DNA from 4 places in the Streptomyces sp. NPDC091209 genome. Region 1 is predicted to be linked to each of the others. Evidence: riboswitches for the same ligand, from Rfam matches in the RefSeq annotation. Region 1 holds a riboswitch; each other region holds the start of a gene.

What was found. Region 1 has a riboswitch for cyclic di-AMP ahead of ACIQRL_RS27970 (LysM peptidoglycan-binding domain-containing M23 family metallopeptidase). Riboswitches for the same ligand answer to the same signal wherever they lie in the genome.
Region 2: another riboswitch for cyclic di-AMP. It lies ahead of ACIQRL_RS37585 (NlpC/P60 family protein); the one in region 1 lies ahead of ACIQRL_RS27970 (LysM peptidoglycan-binding domain-containing M23 family metallopeptidase).
Region 3: another riboswitch for cyclic di-AMP. It lies ahead of ACIQRL_RS10080 (M23 family metallopeptidase); the one in region 1 lies ahead of ACIQRL_RS27970 (LysM peptidoglycan-binding domain-containing M23 family metallopeptidase).
Region 4: another riboswitch for cyclic di-AMP. It lies ahead of ACIQRL_RS37060 (M23 family metallopeptidase); the one in region 1 lies ahead of ACIQRL_RS27970 (LysM peptidoglycan-binding domain-containing M23 family metallopeptidase).

Annotation. Positions count from the first base shown of each region.
Region 1 is NZ_JBIVVR010000010.1:163,619-167,741, forward strand. It holds gene ACIQRL_RS27965 (SGNH/GDSL hydrolase family protein) at 1-365, opposite strand, end outside; gene ACIQRL_RS27970 (LysM peptidoglycan-binding domain-containing M23 family metallopeptidase) at 712-1,617, opposite strand; cyclic di-AMP (ydaO/yuaA leader) riboswitch at 1,622-1,779, opposite strand; gene ACIQRL_RS27975 (tyrosine-protein phosphatase) at 2,424-3,221, shown strand; gene ACIQRL_RS27980 (DUF6126 family protein) at 3,351-3,467, opposite strand; gene ACIQRL_RS27985 (helix-turn-helix domain-containing protein) at 3,494-4,123, opposite strand, start outside.
Region 2 is NZ_JBIVVR010000020.1:4,024-8,146, forward strand. It holds gene pcrA (DNA helicase PcrA) at 1-584, opposite strand, end outside; cyclic di-AMP (ydaO/yuaA leader) riboswitch at 1,517-1,687, shown strand; gene ACIQRL_RS37585 (NlpC/P60 family protein) at 1,695-2,861, shown strand; gene ACIQRL_RS37590 (tellurite resistance/C4-dicarboxylate transporter family protein) at 3,032-4,012, shown strand.
Region 3 is NZ_JBIVVR010000002.1:680,893-685,015, forward strand. It holds gene ACIQRL_RS10075 (PP2C family protein-serine/threonine phosphatase) at 1-1,141, shown strand, start outside; cyclic di-AMP (ydaO/yuaA leader) riboswitch at 1,445-1,603, shown strand; gene ACIQRL_RS10080 (M23 family metallopeptidase) at 1,615-2,628, shown strand; gene ACIQRL_RS10085 (aldo/keto reductase) at 2,797-3,741, shown strand; gene ACIQRL_RS10090 (PrsW family intramembrane metalloprotease) at 3,779-4,123, opposite strand, start outside.
Region 4 is NZ_JBIVVR010000019.1:23,609-27,731, forward strand. It holds gene ACIQRL_RS37050 (HPr family phosphocarrier protein) at 1-161, shown strand, start outside; gene ACIQRL_RS37055 (GntR family transcriptional regulator) at 387-1,079, opposite strand; gene ACIQRL_RS37060 (M23 family metallopeptidase) at 1,276-2,040, opposite strand; cyclic di-AMP (ydaO/yuaA leader) riboswitch at 2,053-2,213, opposite strand; gene ACIQRL_RS37065 (M16 family metallopeptidase) at 2,430-3,818, opposite strand; gene ACIQRL_RS37070 (M16 family metallopeptidase) at 3,815-4,123, opposite strand, start outside.

The DNA.
Region 1 (4,123 bases):
CGGGTGTCGAAGCCGGTGGTCACCATGACGGTGCCGACGGCGGAGGTGAGGTCGGCGATCGCGCGCTCGAAGCGCTCCGCGACCTCGTCGGGGTCGGTGCCCGGGCGGATGATGTCGTTGCCGCCCGCGCAGAACGAGACCAGGTCGGGGCCGAGCTCCTTGGCCTTCAGGAGCTGGGACTCGACGATCTGGTCGAGCAGTTTGCCGCGCACGGCGAGATTGGTGTAATTGAAATCGCCTTCGGGTCGCCGGTCGGCGAGAAGTACCGCGAACCGGTCGGCCCAGCCGACGAACGCCCCGTCGGGCCCAGGGTCGCCGACGCCTTCGGTGAAGCTGTCCCCCACCGCCACGTACGACCCGATCACTGATCTGTCGTCACTCTTCGAATCGTCTGCCACATCGACCCATGATTCACCTTTCGATGTGAGCTACGCGACCGTAGGGAAGGGTTGACGGGCGGTGAGATAAGCCACTCGCCAAGCGTTGGTCAACTCTGGAATAAGGCTCATATCAAGGACGTTGAAGCAGCGATCACCCACGGGCGGGGGAATCACGGGAATCGCTCCATGGTGGTCGGGTGCTTCGCTCGACGGGTTTCAGCCGACTTCCGGGTCACGTGGCCCGTAAAGGGGACACCGAAGGCCGGACCCCGGGGATCGTGGGGTCCGGCCTTCGGTGTCGGTCCTGCCGTCAGGAGCAGGGGGTCGGGCGTCAGCCGACGGCGACACCGTGCGAGCGCAGGTACGCGACCGGGTCGACGTCGGAGCCGTAGTCGGGCGTGGTGCGGATCTCGAAGTGCAGGTGCGGTCCGGTGACGTTGCCGGTCGCGCCGGAGAGGCCGATCTGCTGTCCCGGGGTCACGGTCTGCCCCGCCGAGACGGACAGGGACGACATGTGGGCGTACTGGGAGTACTTGCCGTCGGCGTGCAGGATGACGACCTGGTTGCCGTAGGCGCCGCCCCAGCCCGCGGAGACGACGGTGCCCGCGGCGATGGACTTGATCGTGGTGCCGGTCGGGACCACGAAGTCCACGCCCGTGTGGTAGCCGCTGGACCACATGCTGCCCGCCACCTTGTAGCCGGTGCCGACGCTGCCGCCGTCGACCGGCAGGGTGTAGCCGGAACTGTTCTCGGCGGAGGCGGTGTTGGAGGCCGCGGTGTCGGTGGCCGGGGTCGCCTGGTCGGTCTTGGGGGCCGAGGCCGCCGTGCGGGTCGCCGCGTGAGTGGCCGCGTGGCCGGCGCCGGCGAAGGCCGCCTTCTTGCCGAGCGACAGCTTCAGACCGGGGTGGATCAGCGACGGGTCGCTGCCGATGGCCGAGCGGTTGTCGGAGTAGATCTTCTTCCAGCCGCCGGTGACGTTGTGCTCGTCGGCGATCTTCGAGAGGTAGTCGCCGGACCTCACCGCGTACGTCTTCGTCGTGGTGGTCCTCGCGGCGGCGGGCGCGGCGGTCGCGGCCTTCTCGACGTGCTGCGCGACGGCGGTGGCCGGGGTCGCGGCGTGGGCTCCCGTGGCTCCCATCAGGGGCAGCGCGAGTGCGGCGCCACCGGTTCCGGCCGCGGCGATCGAGCGGCTGAAACGGAGGGACTTGGGACGGCGGTGCTTACCCTTCGCGGGCATGACGATTTCCTCTCCGGCGCCTGCGGGGTGAGCTGTCGGGTGCGGGCTGGAGATGCCCGGCCACGCTGCTGCGCGGCTGTACCCCTAGCCTGTTCCGGAGACCGGACCAGGCGCGGAACCTGTGGGTCCCCCGCTCCTGCCGTGTACGGGTGAGTGTGCGGATTCCGGGCGGCGGCAGGATTGGGCGTCCGTCCGGATTGAGGCAGAACGTAAGCGAGACGAGAGCGCGTCGACAACCGTGTGCGCTTTCCGGGCGCTCACCTTTCTTGATCCATGCGGGAATTGCCGTCACCCTCTGTGGAATGACGATCTTTCGGGCCCCTCAAGGCGCCCGGAAATGCGGGGCGGTTGAGAAATCAGGACGGCAACGCATCGTCACGAATATGACGCTCCTCACGCGACTCGTCCCAGGGTGCTTTATTCCAGGGCCAGTTGGAATGAAGCCGCCAATTCGGACAGAACAGCCAGATGCGACGCGGACGGATATCCGTCACATCTGGATCCCTGTGTGGCCCGGCGCGCAAAAGGACCCGCGAAACGGCGCGCCAAAGTGCTGCAATCGGTGCAATTCGCCCCATTGGATCCACACGACAGGAAGAGGTGATCGACCTCTCGACGCATTCGGACAGGCGAACCCGTTGAGCAACATCATCACGGGGGTCTCGTCCGGGAGGCGGCGCCTGTGGACAGATCATTGCCTGAGGAACCCATGTCGTATCGTCGAGAGCGCGAGCCGGACACAACTGCCGACGAGCGACGCCGAATCCAGCCCGGCGGCGCCGGCGGCCCCATGAGAGGAGCCCCCCGTGACGCAGCAGGTCCCGTCGACCGAGCCCGAGCTCGGCGGAGTGCGCAACTTCCGCGACGTGGGGGGTCTGCCCACCGCGGACGGCCGACGAGTGCGCTACGGGCACCTGTTCCGCAGCGGCCACCTCGCGCACGCCACGGAGGACGACGCCGCGTTCCTCTCCTCCCTGGGACTCCACACGATCTTCGACTTCCGCAATGCCGCGGACCAGAAGCTGGAGGGCCCGGACGTCGAACTGCCGGGCGTACGGAACGTGAACCTTCCGCTGACCGACCCGGCGGACGGCGGCGCGTTCTGGAAGATGGTCCGCGACGGCGATCTCGACCAGCTCCGCGCGATCCTCGGCGACGGCAAGGCCGCGAACCGGATGATCAACTCGTATCGCACGATCATCAGGGAGCGCACGGCCGAGCACTCCCAGGTGCTGCACGCGCTGGCCGCGGACAGTGTGCCCGCGCTGATGCACTGCGCGGCCGGCAAGGACCGCGCCGGACTGTCCATCGCGATCACCCTGCTCGCCCTCGGCGTCGAGCGCGACGCGATCGTGGCCGACTACCTGGAGTCGAACGCCGCGCACCGCCGCTACAAGGTGCACCGCAGCAACACCTCGGCCGCCGCGTACTCCCCCGAGGTCATGGAACTGCTCAGCCCCCTGTTCGATGCCCGCGCCGAGTACCTGACGGCCGCGTTCGAGACGATCGAGGAGACCTGGGGCAGCGTCGACGACTACCTGGAGCAGGGACTGGGGATGACGCCGGAGCTGCGGGAGCGCCTGCGCGAGCGACTGCTGGACTGAGCCGGGCGCCCGGGTCTGCGGCGTCCACCGGTTCCCGTGGTTCCGCTGGAGCCGGTGGGATCAGTGGTTCTACTGCAATCACTGGCTCCAGTGGTTCCACCGGCTCCAGTGGTTCTACTGGTTCCGCTTCTACTGGTTCCGCGCGCCCAGCGTGAAGAGCAGATAGATGAAGGCCGCGAAGAGGTGGCCGACGGCGACGTAGATGATCAGCCGCACCCACAGGGCGCGCGGGAACTTGTCCTCCATGGACCGGCGGGGTTCCGTGGGTTCGGTCATGACGTCTCTCCCGAGGTGGGGTGGCCCGTCGCCGAGCCGAGGCACAGCGCGGCGACGGGGCTCTGCAGCAGGGTGTGTACGAAGAGGAGCTCGGCTCCGTCGCGGTCGGCGGCGGCGATGCGGTGCGGGGTCAGCGAGTCGAAATGGGCGCTGTCCCCCGGTGCGAGGATGTGCGCGGTGTCCCCGAGGCGCAGCCTGAGCCGCCCCTGCAGGACGTACAGCCACTCCTCGCCCGGGTGGACGCGCACGATGTCGCCCTGCGAGCCGTAGGGGACGTGTACGCGCAGCGCCTGCATACCGCGGCCCGCGGCACCGGCCTGCCAGTAGGTCCAGCCGCCCGCCGGGGCCGCTTCCATGTCGGCGGCCCTGACGATCGCGTCACGGTCGGGGACCGTCTCGCCGAGCACTTCGGAGACCGTCGTACCGTAGACGCGGGCGAGCGCGAGCAGCATCGGCAGCGAGGGCTGGCGCTGCCCGGTCTCCAGACGGGAGAGATGCGCGGGCGAGAGTCCGGCGGCGCGGGCGGCGGACTCCAGCGTGAGGTTGGCGCTGCGGCGCAGCGCCCGCAGCTGGGGCGCCACGGCGTGCAGCTCGGCGGACGGCTCTTCGACCGCCCCTGGATCGGC
Region 2 (4,123 bases), on a different contig from region 1:
AGGTCGAGATCACGGCAGACGAGCGCCATCAGACGCTTGGAGTCGGCGGCGTCGTAGATCGAGAAGGACGAGGTGAAGCCGAGCGTCTTGCTCTCGCGGCGCAGGATGCGGACGCAGGCGCTGTGGAAGGTCATCACCCACATCGCGTTGGCGCGCGGGCCCACGAGCGCCTCGACGCGTTCCTTCATCTCGCCCGCGGCCTTGTTCGTGAAGGTGATCGCGAGGATCTGGCCGGGGTGGACGTTGCGCTCGCCGAGCAGATGCGCGATCCGGTGGGTCAGCACCCGGGTCTTGCCGGAGCCGGCGCCGGCCACGATGAGCAGCGGGGAGCCGGAGTGCACCACGGCCGCGCGCTGGTTCTCGTTCAGTCCGTCCAGCAGGGCCGCCGGGTCCACGGCCGGCCTGGGAGCGCCGTCGCGGTAGTACGCGTCCCGGCTCGGGGGCATGTCGAACTTCCCGCCGAACAGATCGTCCGGAACCGGCTCCGGTACGTGATCGTCCTCGGGCGGCGGGGGGTGTTCGTCCTCGTGGGCCGCGGAGGGCTTGAGGTTCGCCAGGAAGCTGTCGTCAAAGAGGCTGCTCATCGCTCTCCGAGTCTAGGCCGCCCCACTGACAGCCCGCCGCCACCCCGAGAACTCGACCGGAACTCGTGACACGAATCCCGGCCGCACAGGCTCCCGGGCCTCCCGGTTTCCCGGGCTTCCGGGCCTCCGGCTACCGGACCTCCGGGCCTCCCGGCTTCCGGTTTCCCGGGCCTCCCGGCTTCCGGGCTTCCGGGCTACCGGCTCCCGACTTCCGGGCCTCCGGCTTCCGGACCTCCGGGCCTCCCCGGCTTCCGGTTTCCCGGGCCTCCCGGCTTCCGGGCTTCCGGGCTTCCGGCTCCCGACTTCCGGGCTTCCGGCTCCCGACTTCCGGGCCTCCGGCTCCCGACTTCCGGGCCTCCGGCTTCCGGACCTCCGGGCCTCCCGGGCTTCCGGTTTCCCGGCTCCCGACTTCCGGGCCTCCGGCTTCCGGACCTCCGGGCCTCCCGGGCTTCCGGTTTCCCGGGCCTCCCGGCTTCCGGGCCTCCCGGCTTCCGGCCTCCCGGGCTCCCCGGCTTCCGGCTCCCCCTCCGAGTCGGTGGCCGACCCCACGGTCGGCTTCCCGGACCTCCGAGCCTCCGGGCCTCCGAGCCTCCCGGGCCTCCCGGGCTCCCCGGCTCCCGGCTTCCCGGGCCTCCCGGCTTCCCCGCATCGCACCTCACGGTCCATGACCGTGACCGTGCGCGACGGATCGGCGACGGTCAGTGTGCCCGAGGGTGCTACCGAGCGGCCGCGGCACGCAGGGCATGGGACACACGAGGCCAAGGGTCCGCAATGCGGATGAATCACCCCGAACGCGTCACGGGAGGCGGAGGGTGCGGGAAAGGTCACGAAAATGTATCGGGCATATCGCACATCAACCTTCACACGGGCCACAGCAGTTGGCTAGCGTGCCAGAAGGCCGCCCGACCGCAACCGGCGAACCTCGCCGGGCCGAGCGGCCTCCGCCGAGTTCGGCACGCCCACGGGCCGCCGGAGCCGGGGACCCACCGAACTTGGGGTGAATCGGTCCAACCGCCTTGTGGGGCAAGGACCGTAGGGCAACCTTCCGGAACCACCCGCCCGAACCCGACAGCTAACTCGGCAGGCGGATGACGGAAGGAGTCGCCTCTCTTGGCGTCACACCGCAAAGGGCGTCCTACGGGTACGCGCATCGCAGGCATACGAACCCCGGCCCTCGCCACGGCGGCCCTCACCTCCGTGGCCCTGCTCTCCCAGACGGCGAACGCCGCCCCCTCGGCCGAACCCAGGCCCAGCGTCGTAGAGGTCTCGAAGAAGGTCGACGCCCTCTACCACCAGGCCGAGACGGCCACCGACAAGTACAACGCGAGCCGGGAGAAGACCGCCGAGCAGCGGAAGCGCGTCGACACCCTCCTCGACGACGTCGCCCAGCGCACCGAGAAGCTCAACACCGCGCGCGAGGAGCTGGGTTCGTTCGCCGCGGCGCAGTACCGCACCGGGGCCGCCGCACCCAGCACCGCGACCCTGCTGCTCGCCGACAACCCGCAGGACTACTTCGACCAGACCCAGTTGATGAGCCGCCTGACGAACCGCCAGAAGGCGGCCGTCGACGACTACATCACGGAGCAGGCCACCACCGCCAAGAAGCGCACGGAGGCCTCCCAGAGCCTGGAGTCGCTGACCGCCTCGCAGAAGGCGCTCAAGACGTCCAAGGCCGCGGTGCAGCGGAAGCTCGGCGAGGCCCGCAGCCTGCTCTCGAAGCTGAACGCCGAGGACAAGGCGCGGCTGGCGGCGATCGAGAAGAAGAAGCAGGAGCAGGCCACGGCCAAGGCGGCGGAGCTGGCACGGCAGCAGGCCGCCGCCGCGAAGGCCGCCCAGCAGCAGTCGTCGGGCACCACGACCGGCTCGACGGCCGGTTCGACTGCCGGATCGGCGACGGGATCGACGGCCACGGGCTCCTCGTCGAAGGCGGCCGAGGCGCTCGCCTTCGCTCGCGCACAGATCGGCAAGCCGTACGTCTGGGGCGCCACCGGCCCGGACTCCTACGACTGCTCGGGCCTGACCCAGGCCGCCTGGAAGGCCGCCGGCGTCAGCCTCCCGCGCGTCACCTATGACCAGGTGAACGCCGGCACGACGGTCCCCCTCGCCGACGCCCAGCCCGGCGACCTGGTCTTCTTCTACAACGACATCAGCCACGTCGGCCTCTACATCGGCAACGGCATGATGATCCACGCGCCGAAGCCGGGAGCGTACGTCCGCGAGGAGTCGATCTACTACGACGGCACCTCGGCGATCCACAGCGTGGTGCGCCCGGCGTAGACCGGGGTACGAGCGACGCCCTTCGCGGGGCACGCGCGCGGGGAGCGACCGAGGCTCCGTGCCCGCGTGCCCCGAGTTTTCGTGCCCCCCGCGCGCGTGCCCGGTGTTTTCGCGCTCCTCACGCGCGTGCCCCACCGGTAACGGGTCCGGAGATCCCTAGCATCGGGCGCATGCCAGATACACCGGACATGCCGGACACCGCTTCGTTCCGCGCCTGGTGGGCGGGGCGGTCGCCCGCCGCCGGAACCGCCGTCATGGCCACCGGCATCATCTCGATCGGGCTGCACCTGACCGGCTACGAGACCCTCTCCCGGATCGCGCTGGTCCTCGCGTCGCTCGCCTGGCTCGGGCTCGCCGCGGACTTCCTCGTCCGGCTGATGGGCGACCGGGAGCAATGGGTGCGACAGGCCGGCACGCCGGCAGGCCTCACCGCGGTCGCGGCGACCACCGTGCTCGGCACCAGGTTCTCCGTGCTGGGGTGGCAGGGGCTCGCCGAGGCCCTGCTCGCGCTGTCGGCGGCCCTGTGGCCCATCCTGCTGCTGACCGTCGTACGGCACTGGCGGCGCCGTATGGCGGGAGAGGTGTTCCTCGTCTGCGTGGCCACGCAGGGGCTCTCGGTCCTCGGCTCGACGATCGCCACCGCCGTGGGTCCGGACTGGCTCGCGCACGCGGCGATGGTGCTGTTCTGGCTGGGGATCGTGCTCTACGGGGTGTCGTTCGCGCACTTCGACCTGTGGGAGGTGAGGAAGGGCGCCGGGGACCACTGGGTGGCGGGCGGCGCGCTCGCGATCTCGGCCCTGGCCGGGGCGGAACTCGTCAGCGCGCACCACGTGAACATGTACCTGTGGAACAACGACGACCAGGGCGTCCTGCGCGCCGCGACCGGCACGCTGCTCGTGCTCGACCTCGCCTGTTACTGCCTCCTGGTCATCGCGGAGGCGGTGTGGCCGCGTCCGCGGTACGACATGCGGCGCTGGGCGACCGTCTTCCCGCTGGGGATGACGGCGGTGGCGACCCTCTCCGTCGCGTCCGCCCTCGACGTCTTCTGGCTCAAGGGGACGGGGCAGGTGCTGCTGTGGATCGCGGTGGCGGCATGGCTGGCGGTCGCCGCGGGCGCCGTCCTCGCCGTCAGGTCCTCGGCGCGAGCCTGACGGCGCCGGTCAAGCCGGGGCCCCACGGAGCTGGGGGCCATTCAAGCCGGTCTCACGGAGCTACGGGGGGGGCCGGCCGAGCCCGCCTCACTATGGCGGGGGCCGCTCGGC
Region 3 (4,123 bases), on a different contig from region 1:
AGCCGGACCGTCGCCCGGTGTCCGCGGACCCGGGAGTGCCACGCCGTCCGGTCCGGCGGCAGCGGCGCCCCGCAGGATCTCCTTCGCGCGCGCCTTCGTCCGGGCCCTGCCCGCGCTGCTGATCGTCACCGGGATCTTCTACGACTACTTCACCCCGGGTGACTACACCGCGGCTCCCTTCTTCACGGCCGCGCCCCTGGTCGCCGCGCCGCTCTACTCGCAGCGCGGCACCGTCCTCACCGGCGTCCTCGCCGTCGGCGCGGTCCTCGTGGTCCACTGCGTGCTCGGCATCGTCCTGCAGGTCGACGCGGTCACCGAAACGGTCACGGTGACGACGGCCGCCGTCCTCGCCGTCCTCATCAACATCCTGGTCCGGCGCGGCGACGAACGGCTCGCCTCCGTCCGGGAGATCGCCGAGTTCGCGCAGCGCGCCGTGCTGCCCGAGCCCGAGGCGCGCATCGACGGCCTCGATGTCGCGGCCCGCTACGAGGCGGCACAGGAGGACGCGTTCATCGGCGGGGACCTGTACGCGGTGCAGGACTCCCCGTACGGCGTGCGGCTGGTCGTCGGCGACGTACGGGGGAAGGGGATGACCGCCGTGGCGGCCGTCGCCGTGGTGGTCGGCGCGTTCCGGGAGGCGGCCGAGCAGGAGGCGACCCTGGAGGCGGTCGCGGGGCGTCTGGAGCGGGCGCTGACGCGCGCGGGCACCCGGCGCGACAGCATCGACGCGTTCGAGGGGTTCACCACCGCCGTCCTCGCGGAGATTCCGCACGACAAGGACGTCGTCCGCGTCGTCAACCGAGGACATCCGCCGCCCCTGCTCCTGCATCCCGACGGCACGCTCGTCACCCTCGCCGCCGAGTCCTTCGCGCTGCCCCTCGGCATGGGCGAACTGGGCGCCTGGCCCGACCCGGCGGTCCAGGGACGCTTTCCGCGCGGGTCCACGCTGCTCCTGTACACGGACGGTCTGTCCGAGGCCCGCGATCCGCGCGGAACGTTCTACGATCCGGCCGCGTGGCTCGCCGGACGGGTCTTTCCCGGCCCCGACGCACTGCTGGCCGCCCTCTCCGAGGCGGTCCGCCGGCATGCGGGCGGCGCATTGACGGACGACATGGCACTGCTCGCCGTCCGGCATTTTTGACGCGTGCCCGTGAGGCGATTTCCGAGAGGTCGGGAAACCCTTCGCGTACAACGCCCGCGGCCTTTTCGGACATCGTCACGAGCGGTGATCGGACCGTGTCCCTCCGCATAGCGACTGATGCACCGTCAAGTGAATCCGTGTCGACGAGGTTGGACCAACTCGCCCGTCTTTCATCGCTCATGACCCCAAAGTCCTGGCCAAAAGCCGTTAATGATCAGTCGGAACATCTTGGAATTCGGTGCCTGGGTCTATTAACGTTCGATAACGCAGCGCGGTCGTTACAGCCGTCACAAGAGGTGGCTCCGTGCGTACGCGCCGAATCCCGCAAGGGAACCGGGGAACCAACAACTTGGGGTGAATCGAGCGTATTTCCGCCGTGGAAGCACGGTGGCCGTACGCGCGTAGGAGACCTTCCTGCTCCGAACCCGTCAGCTAACCCGGTAGGCGGCAAGGAAGGAAAGGAGTGCGCCCACGTGGCGTCCAACCGGCCCGCTCAGCCGACCTCGTTCGCGCCGAATGACGCGCAGGCCTTCGGCCATGGCAAGGACGAGGGACCCTGGGAGGAGTGGAATCCCACCGAGGATTCCGTTCTTCCGATCCGCGGCCGGCACCGCACGGGCAAGCAGCGCGGCGGAGGACTCGCCCGCAGTTCCACGGTTCTCGGCGTCGGTGTCATAGCCGCCGTCGGTGGCGGTGGTATCGCCAGCGCCGCGCCGGGCAAGCCGCCCGTCTCGATCTCGCTGCCCGACCTGGCCTCGGTCACCCACTCCGCCGAAGCCCTGATCTCGCACGGCGGATCCAGCACCCCCAAGGGCTCCACGACTCCGCTCACCAGCGTAGGCCTGACCAGCGCCGACACGGCCCAGGGCGCGACGGACGCCGGCGAGGCGCTGCGCGCCCGGATCATGCAGCAGGCCCAGTCGCAGCAGGCGCACGCCGACAGCACCACGCAGCAGGCCGCCCTGTCCGCCGTCGTGAAGAAGAAGGCGGACGACGCCGAGGCCAAGGCCGACGCGGCGAAGAAGAAGGCGGCGGAGGCGGCCAAGGCGAAGGCCGAGACCGAGCGCCTCGCCGAGCTCGCCAAGAGCTACACGCTGCCGACCTCCTCGTACACCCTGACCTCGCGCTTCGGCGAGGCCGGCGCCCTGTGGTCCTCCGGCTACCACACGGGACTCGACTTCGCGGCGCCCACCGGCACGCTCATCAAGGCGATCCACAGCGGCACCGTCACCGAGGCCGGCTGGGCCGGCTCGTACGGCTACCGCACGATCCTCACCCTCGACGACGGTACGGAACTCTGGTTCTGCCACCAGTCCTCGATCAGCGTCAGCGTGGGCCAGAAGGTCGCCACGGGCGATGTCATCGGGCGCGTGGGCGCGACGGGCAATGTCACCGGGCCGCACCTGCACCTCGAAGTGCACCCCGGCGGCGCCGCCACCCCCATCGACCCGATGGCGTGGCTCCAGAGCAGGGGTCTCAACCCCTGATCCGTGTCCTCCCTGATCTCCGGCGGTCCTGACGTCCACCCCCCCGACGTCAGGGCCGTCGGTCAGGCAGGTGCGGGCGCTGCGGGCACCTGCCGGGCCGGGACGAGTGCGGACCGGGCCGGGACGAGTGCGGAATACGTGCATCCGGCAGGGGCGTTGATCCCGTACATGACTTCTCTTCGCAAGCTCGGTTCGTCCGACCTCGAGGTCTTCCCGCTCTCCCTCGGCGGCAACGTCTTCGGCTGGACGGCCGACGAGACCCGGTCCTTCGCCGTGCTCGACGCCTACGCGGCCGCCGGCGGCAACTTCCTCGACACGGCCGACTCCTACTCGGCGTGGATCGAGGGCAACGAGGGCGGCGAGTCCGAGACCATCATCGGCAAGTGGCTGAAGAGCCGAGGCAACCGCGCGGACATCGTCGTCGCCACCAAGGTCAGCCAGCACCCCGCGTACCCTGGGCTGTCCGGTGCCAACATCAAGGCCGCGGCCGACGCGTCGCTGCGCCGCCTGGGCACCGACCACATCGACCTCTACTACACGCACTTCGACAAGCCGGAGGTGCCGGTCGACGAGATCATCGGGGCCCTCGACGAGCTGGTGACGGCCGGCAAGGTGCGGCACATCGCGGCCTCCAACATCTCGCCGGAGCGGCTCCAGGAGTCCCTGGAGTTCTCCGACCGCGAGGGTCTCGCGCGCTATGTCGCGCTCCAGCCGCAGTACAACCTGGTCTCGCGCGACACCTACGAGGGCCCTCTGCGGGACGTCGCCTCCCGGGCCGGTCTGGCCGCGGTCCCGTACTACGGGCTCGCCTCCGGTTTCCTCACCGGCAAGTACCGCCCCGGCACGACGGTCGACTCGCCCCGGGCGGCGGGTGCGGCCAAGCACCTCGACTCGGAACGCGGACCGAAGGTCCTCGCGGCCCTCGACGAGATCGCCGGAGCCCACGGCGTCGCGGTCCCGACGGTCGCCCTCGCCTGGCTGGCCGCACAGTCGACGGTCGCCGCGCCGATCGCCTCCGCCCGCACGGTGGAGCAGCTTCCGGCGCTGCTGGGAGTCGCGGATCTGGCGCTGACGGACGAGGAACTGACGCGGTTGTCGACCGCGTCGGCGTAAGCGCCGGCGTTTTCCGGGGGTGCGGGGCCGTTCCGCGTTACGAGCTGTACGGGTTGTACGCGGGGTACGGCACCGGTGCCGACGCCTGGGCCGGTGGCCCGTACGGCTGCGCGGGGGGAGCGACGTACCCGTACCCGTGGTCCGGCCAGGGCGGTGTCACGGGCAGTGGTGTCGTCGCGTGGGCCGCGTAGGCGAGGGCCGGGTGGGCGGTCTCCCGGCGGCGCCACAGCTCGCCGAGCAACTCGCGCTCGCGTACGACGAAGTCGGAGCCCGCACGGCCCCGGCGCCCCCGGTGGCGGAGGAACGCCAGCGAGGTCGCGTACGCCTCGTACTCCGCCACCGAGCGCGCCGCCGCCTTTCCGAAGTGATGGACGGCGTACTC
Region 4 (4,123 bases), on a different contig from region 1:
ACCCCGTCAACGCGGCCTCCATGCTCGCGGTCCTCGGCCTGGGCGCCCAGGGCGGCGAGGAGATCGTCCTCGCGTCGGACTCCGAGGGCGCGGACGCGGCTCTCGACCGTCTGGCGAAGCTGGTCGCCGAGGGGCTCGACGAGCTCCCCGAGACCGTCTGAGCCCACCAGACGCTCAGGACACACGCGGCCGAGCCGCGCCTCCCCTTCCCCGGGCGGCGAGGCTCGGCCGTTTTCCGCGCTCAGCTCAGGAATTCTCCCGGTGACACGTGCGGCCCTCGCGCCGCGGTCACGGAAATAGCGCGCTCCGAAATTCCGGGCACGCGAATAAAAGGGCACCAGAAATGAGCCCCTGCCGAATATCCCTCTTTGTATACGGCGCCTGTGTTAATGACGCGGGCCCGTCATGTTTACGGGATGTTGCGAACTTCTCACACGGTCCGGCCGGTCGCCGCCGGGAAAACGGAGCCGGTGCACGGCCGTCGCGCGCTCGGTGTGCAGCGCCGTGATCGCGCGGGCCCGCTCGCTGTCGCCGCGGGCGACCGCGTCGACGATGCCGCCGTGTTCCGCCCAGGACTCCGCGGGGTTGGCCGGCGCCTCCACCGAGTACATCCAGGCGATCTTGTGTCGCAGCTGGGCGAGCGTGGAGGTCAGCGCGGGACTGCCGGACGCCTGTGCGAGCGTCTCGTGGAACCAGCCGCCCAGCGAGCGCAGATCCTCGCTGTGGCCCCTCCTGGAACGCTCCTGGCCCAGCCTGACCAGGCCTCGCAGCACCTTGAGATGGGCCTCCGTACGCCGTTGGGCGGCCCGCGCGGCGCCCAGCGGTTCCAGCAGCATGCGCATCTCCAGGAGGTCCGCGGCCTCCTGCTCGGTGGGTTCCGCGACGCACGCGCCCGCGTGCCGGCGGGTGACCACGAAGCCCTCGGCCTCCAGGGTGCGCAGGGCCTCGCGCACGGGGACGCGCGAGACGCCGTAGCGCCGCGCGAGCAGTTCCTCGGTGAGCCGGCCGCCGCGCTCGTAGACACCCGCGACGATGTCGTCACGGATCGCCGTGCATACCGAGTGCGCCGGAATACGCATGACCGACCTCCGCTTTAATCCCCGCGAAACGCCATCGATTGACGCTTGTTCAGTGACTCTATTGCAGGAAGCCTGAATTTCCGATGGCGGGCCTGAATCCATGGATATTTTTTGGACAGACGGCCTCCGGAAACGATGATGCCCCGGCTCGGTGAGCCGGGGCATCGAAAGCGGTGAAGAAGCCGCGAAGCGGTCGTCAGACGTTGACTCCGTGCGAGCGCAGGTACGCGACCGGGTCGATGTCCGAGCCGTACTCCGCTGTCGTACGGGCCTCGAAGTGGAGGTGGGGTCCGGTGGTGTTGCCGGTGTCACCGGAGAGGCCGATCTGCTGCCCAGGAGTGACCGTCTGCCCCACCGACACCCCGATGGACGACAGGTGGCCGTACATGGTGTACGTGCCGTCAAGCATCTTGATCACTACTTGATTGCCGTAGGCACCGCCCCAGCCGGTCGTGACGACGGTGCCGGAGCCGACGGAGTGGACCGAGGTGCCGTACGCGGCATGGAAGTCGACGCCGGTGTGGCTTCCCGAGGACCAGAGGCTGCTGCTGGCCTGGTAGCCGGTGGAGACGTACGAACCGGTGATCGGGATGACGAACATGTTCAGGCGCTTGCGCTCGGCCTCACGGGCGGCGCGCTCCTTGGCCTCGCGGGACTTCGCGGCCTGCTCGGCGGCGTGCTTGCGCGCGGTCTGCTCGGCCTGCTTCCGCGCGGCAGCCTCCTCGGCGGCGCGCTGCTGCGCGAAGGCCTGGGCGTCGATCTGGTCGGCGACCGAGTCGCCGAGCGTGACGGCCTGGGTCAGCCCGGTCTGCTCGACGGAGGCTTCCGCGGCGAACGCGGGCGCGGCCAGGGTTCCGATCACACCGGTGGTGGTGAGCGCCGCCACCCCGACGGCGGTCGTGGTGGTGCTGTGCACCCGGCTCGGACGACGATGCTTGCCGGTGCCACAGGAGAACGCCATGTAGGGGCTGATCCTTTCCTTCCCTCTCGCCTACCGGGTTAGCTGACGGGTTCGGAGCAGGAAGGTCTCCTACGGACCCCCTCCGGGGAGGGCGTCCGATTCACCCCAGGGACTACGTGTGGGTCCCCGGCTCCCCTGACTCGCGCCATAGGGGGACTCGGCGATGACTGTCCGGTTGCCGCGGGCGCGGCGCACTGCGTGACGAACAGTCGGACCGACGCTAAACGGGGCATCATTCGAACAACAAACGGATCACGATTTTTGTAACGCATCCCACAGGGCAGAAGGGCAACGCCCGTACGAACACGGACATCTTGGGAGCGGTGTCCGGGAAAAAAGAAGGCCCTGACGACTCTTCAGTCACCAGGGCCTCCTCGGTCGCAGGGGCTCTACTCGGCGGCCACCACGCTGACTTCACCGATTCCGAGGGCCCTGACGGGCTCCTCGATCTGCGCCGCGTCGCCCACCAGAACGGTCACCAGACGGTCCATCGGGAACGCGCTCACGGCGGCCGCGGTGGCCTCCACGGTGCCGGTGGCGGCCAGTTGCTGATAGAGCGTCGCCTGATAGTCGTCCGGCAGGTACTGCTCGACCTGGTCCGCGAGCGTGCTCGCGACGGCCGCCGCCGTCTCGAACTTGAGGGGCGCGACACCCACCAGGTTCTGCACGGCCACATCGCGCTCCGTGTCGGTCAGCCCCTCGGCCGCCAGGGTGCGCAGCACCTTCCACAGGTCGTCGAGCGCAGGACCCGTGTTCGGGGTGTCCACCGAGCCGCTGATGGCGAGCATCGCGATGCCCGTGCCGTCCGGCGCGGAGCGCAGGACCTGGCCGAACGCCCGTACGCCGTAGGTGTAGCCCTTCTCCTCGCGCAGGACGCGGTCCAGGCGCGAGGTGAGGGTGCCGCCGAGGCAGTAGGTGCCGAGCACCTGGGCGGGCCACACGCGGTCGTGCCGGTCGGCGCCGACCCGGCCGATGAGCAGCTGGGTCTGGACGGCCCCGGGGCGGTCGACGATGATCACGCGGCCGGTGTCGTCGGCGCTCACCGGCGGCACGGGACGCGGCTCGGCGGACGAACCGGTCCAGGAGCCGAGCGTGTCGCCGAGCAGCTCGTCGAGGTCGACACCGGTCAGGTCGCCGACGACGACCGCGGTGGCCGTGGCGGGACGTACGTGCCTCTCGTAGAAGGCGCGTACGGCCGCCGAGTCGATGCTCTGGACGGTCTCCTCGGTGCCCTGGCGCGGGCGCGACATGCGCACGCTCGCCGGGAACAGTTCCTTGGAGAGCTCCTTGGCGGCACGACGGGCCGGGTTGGCCGTCTCGTGCGGGATCTCGTCGAGCCGGTTGCGCACCAGCCGCTCGACCTCGCTGTCCGCGAACGCGGGGGCCCGCAGGGCGTCGGAGAGCAGGCCCAGGGCCTTGGCCAGGCGCGAGACGGGCACTTCGAGGGACAGCCGTACGCCGGGGTGGTCGGCGTGCGCGTCGAGCGTGGCTCCGCAGCGCTCCAGTTCGGCGGCGAAGTCCTCGGCCGAGTGCTTGTCGGTGCCCTCGGAGAAGGCGCGCGCCATGATCGTGGCGATGCCGTCCAGACCCGCGGGCTCGGCCTCCAGCGGCGCGGCGAGGATGACCTCGACGGCGACGACCTGCTGGCCGGGGCGATGGCAGCGCAGCACGGTCAGGCCGTTGTCCAGGGTGCCGCGCTCGGGGGCGGGGAACGCCCACGGCTTGGGCCGGCCGCCCTGCGGCTGCGGGTGGAAGTCCATGGTGGCGAGATCGGTCACTTCGCCGCCTCCTCGTCGGTCTCGTCGGCGGAGTCAGCCGCGTCGGCGGCTTCGGCGGTGGTCGGCTCGTAGACGAGCACCGCGCGGTTGTCGGGGCGCAGGCGGGCCTTGGCGGCCTCCTGGACCTCCTCCGCCGTGACGTCGAGGACGCGCTGCACGGCGGTCAGGGCGAGCTGCGGGTCACCGAACAGGACGGCGTACCGGCACAGTTCGTCGGCGCGGCCCGCGACGGTACCGAGCCGGTCGAGCCATTCGCGCTCCAACTGGGCCTGCGCGCGCTCCATCTCCCCGGCCGTGGGGCCCTC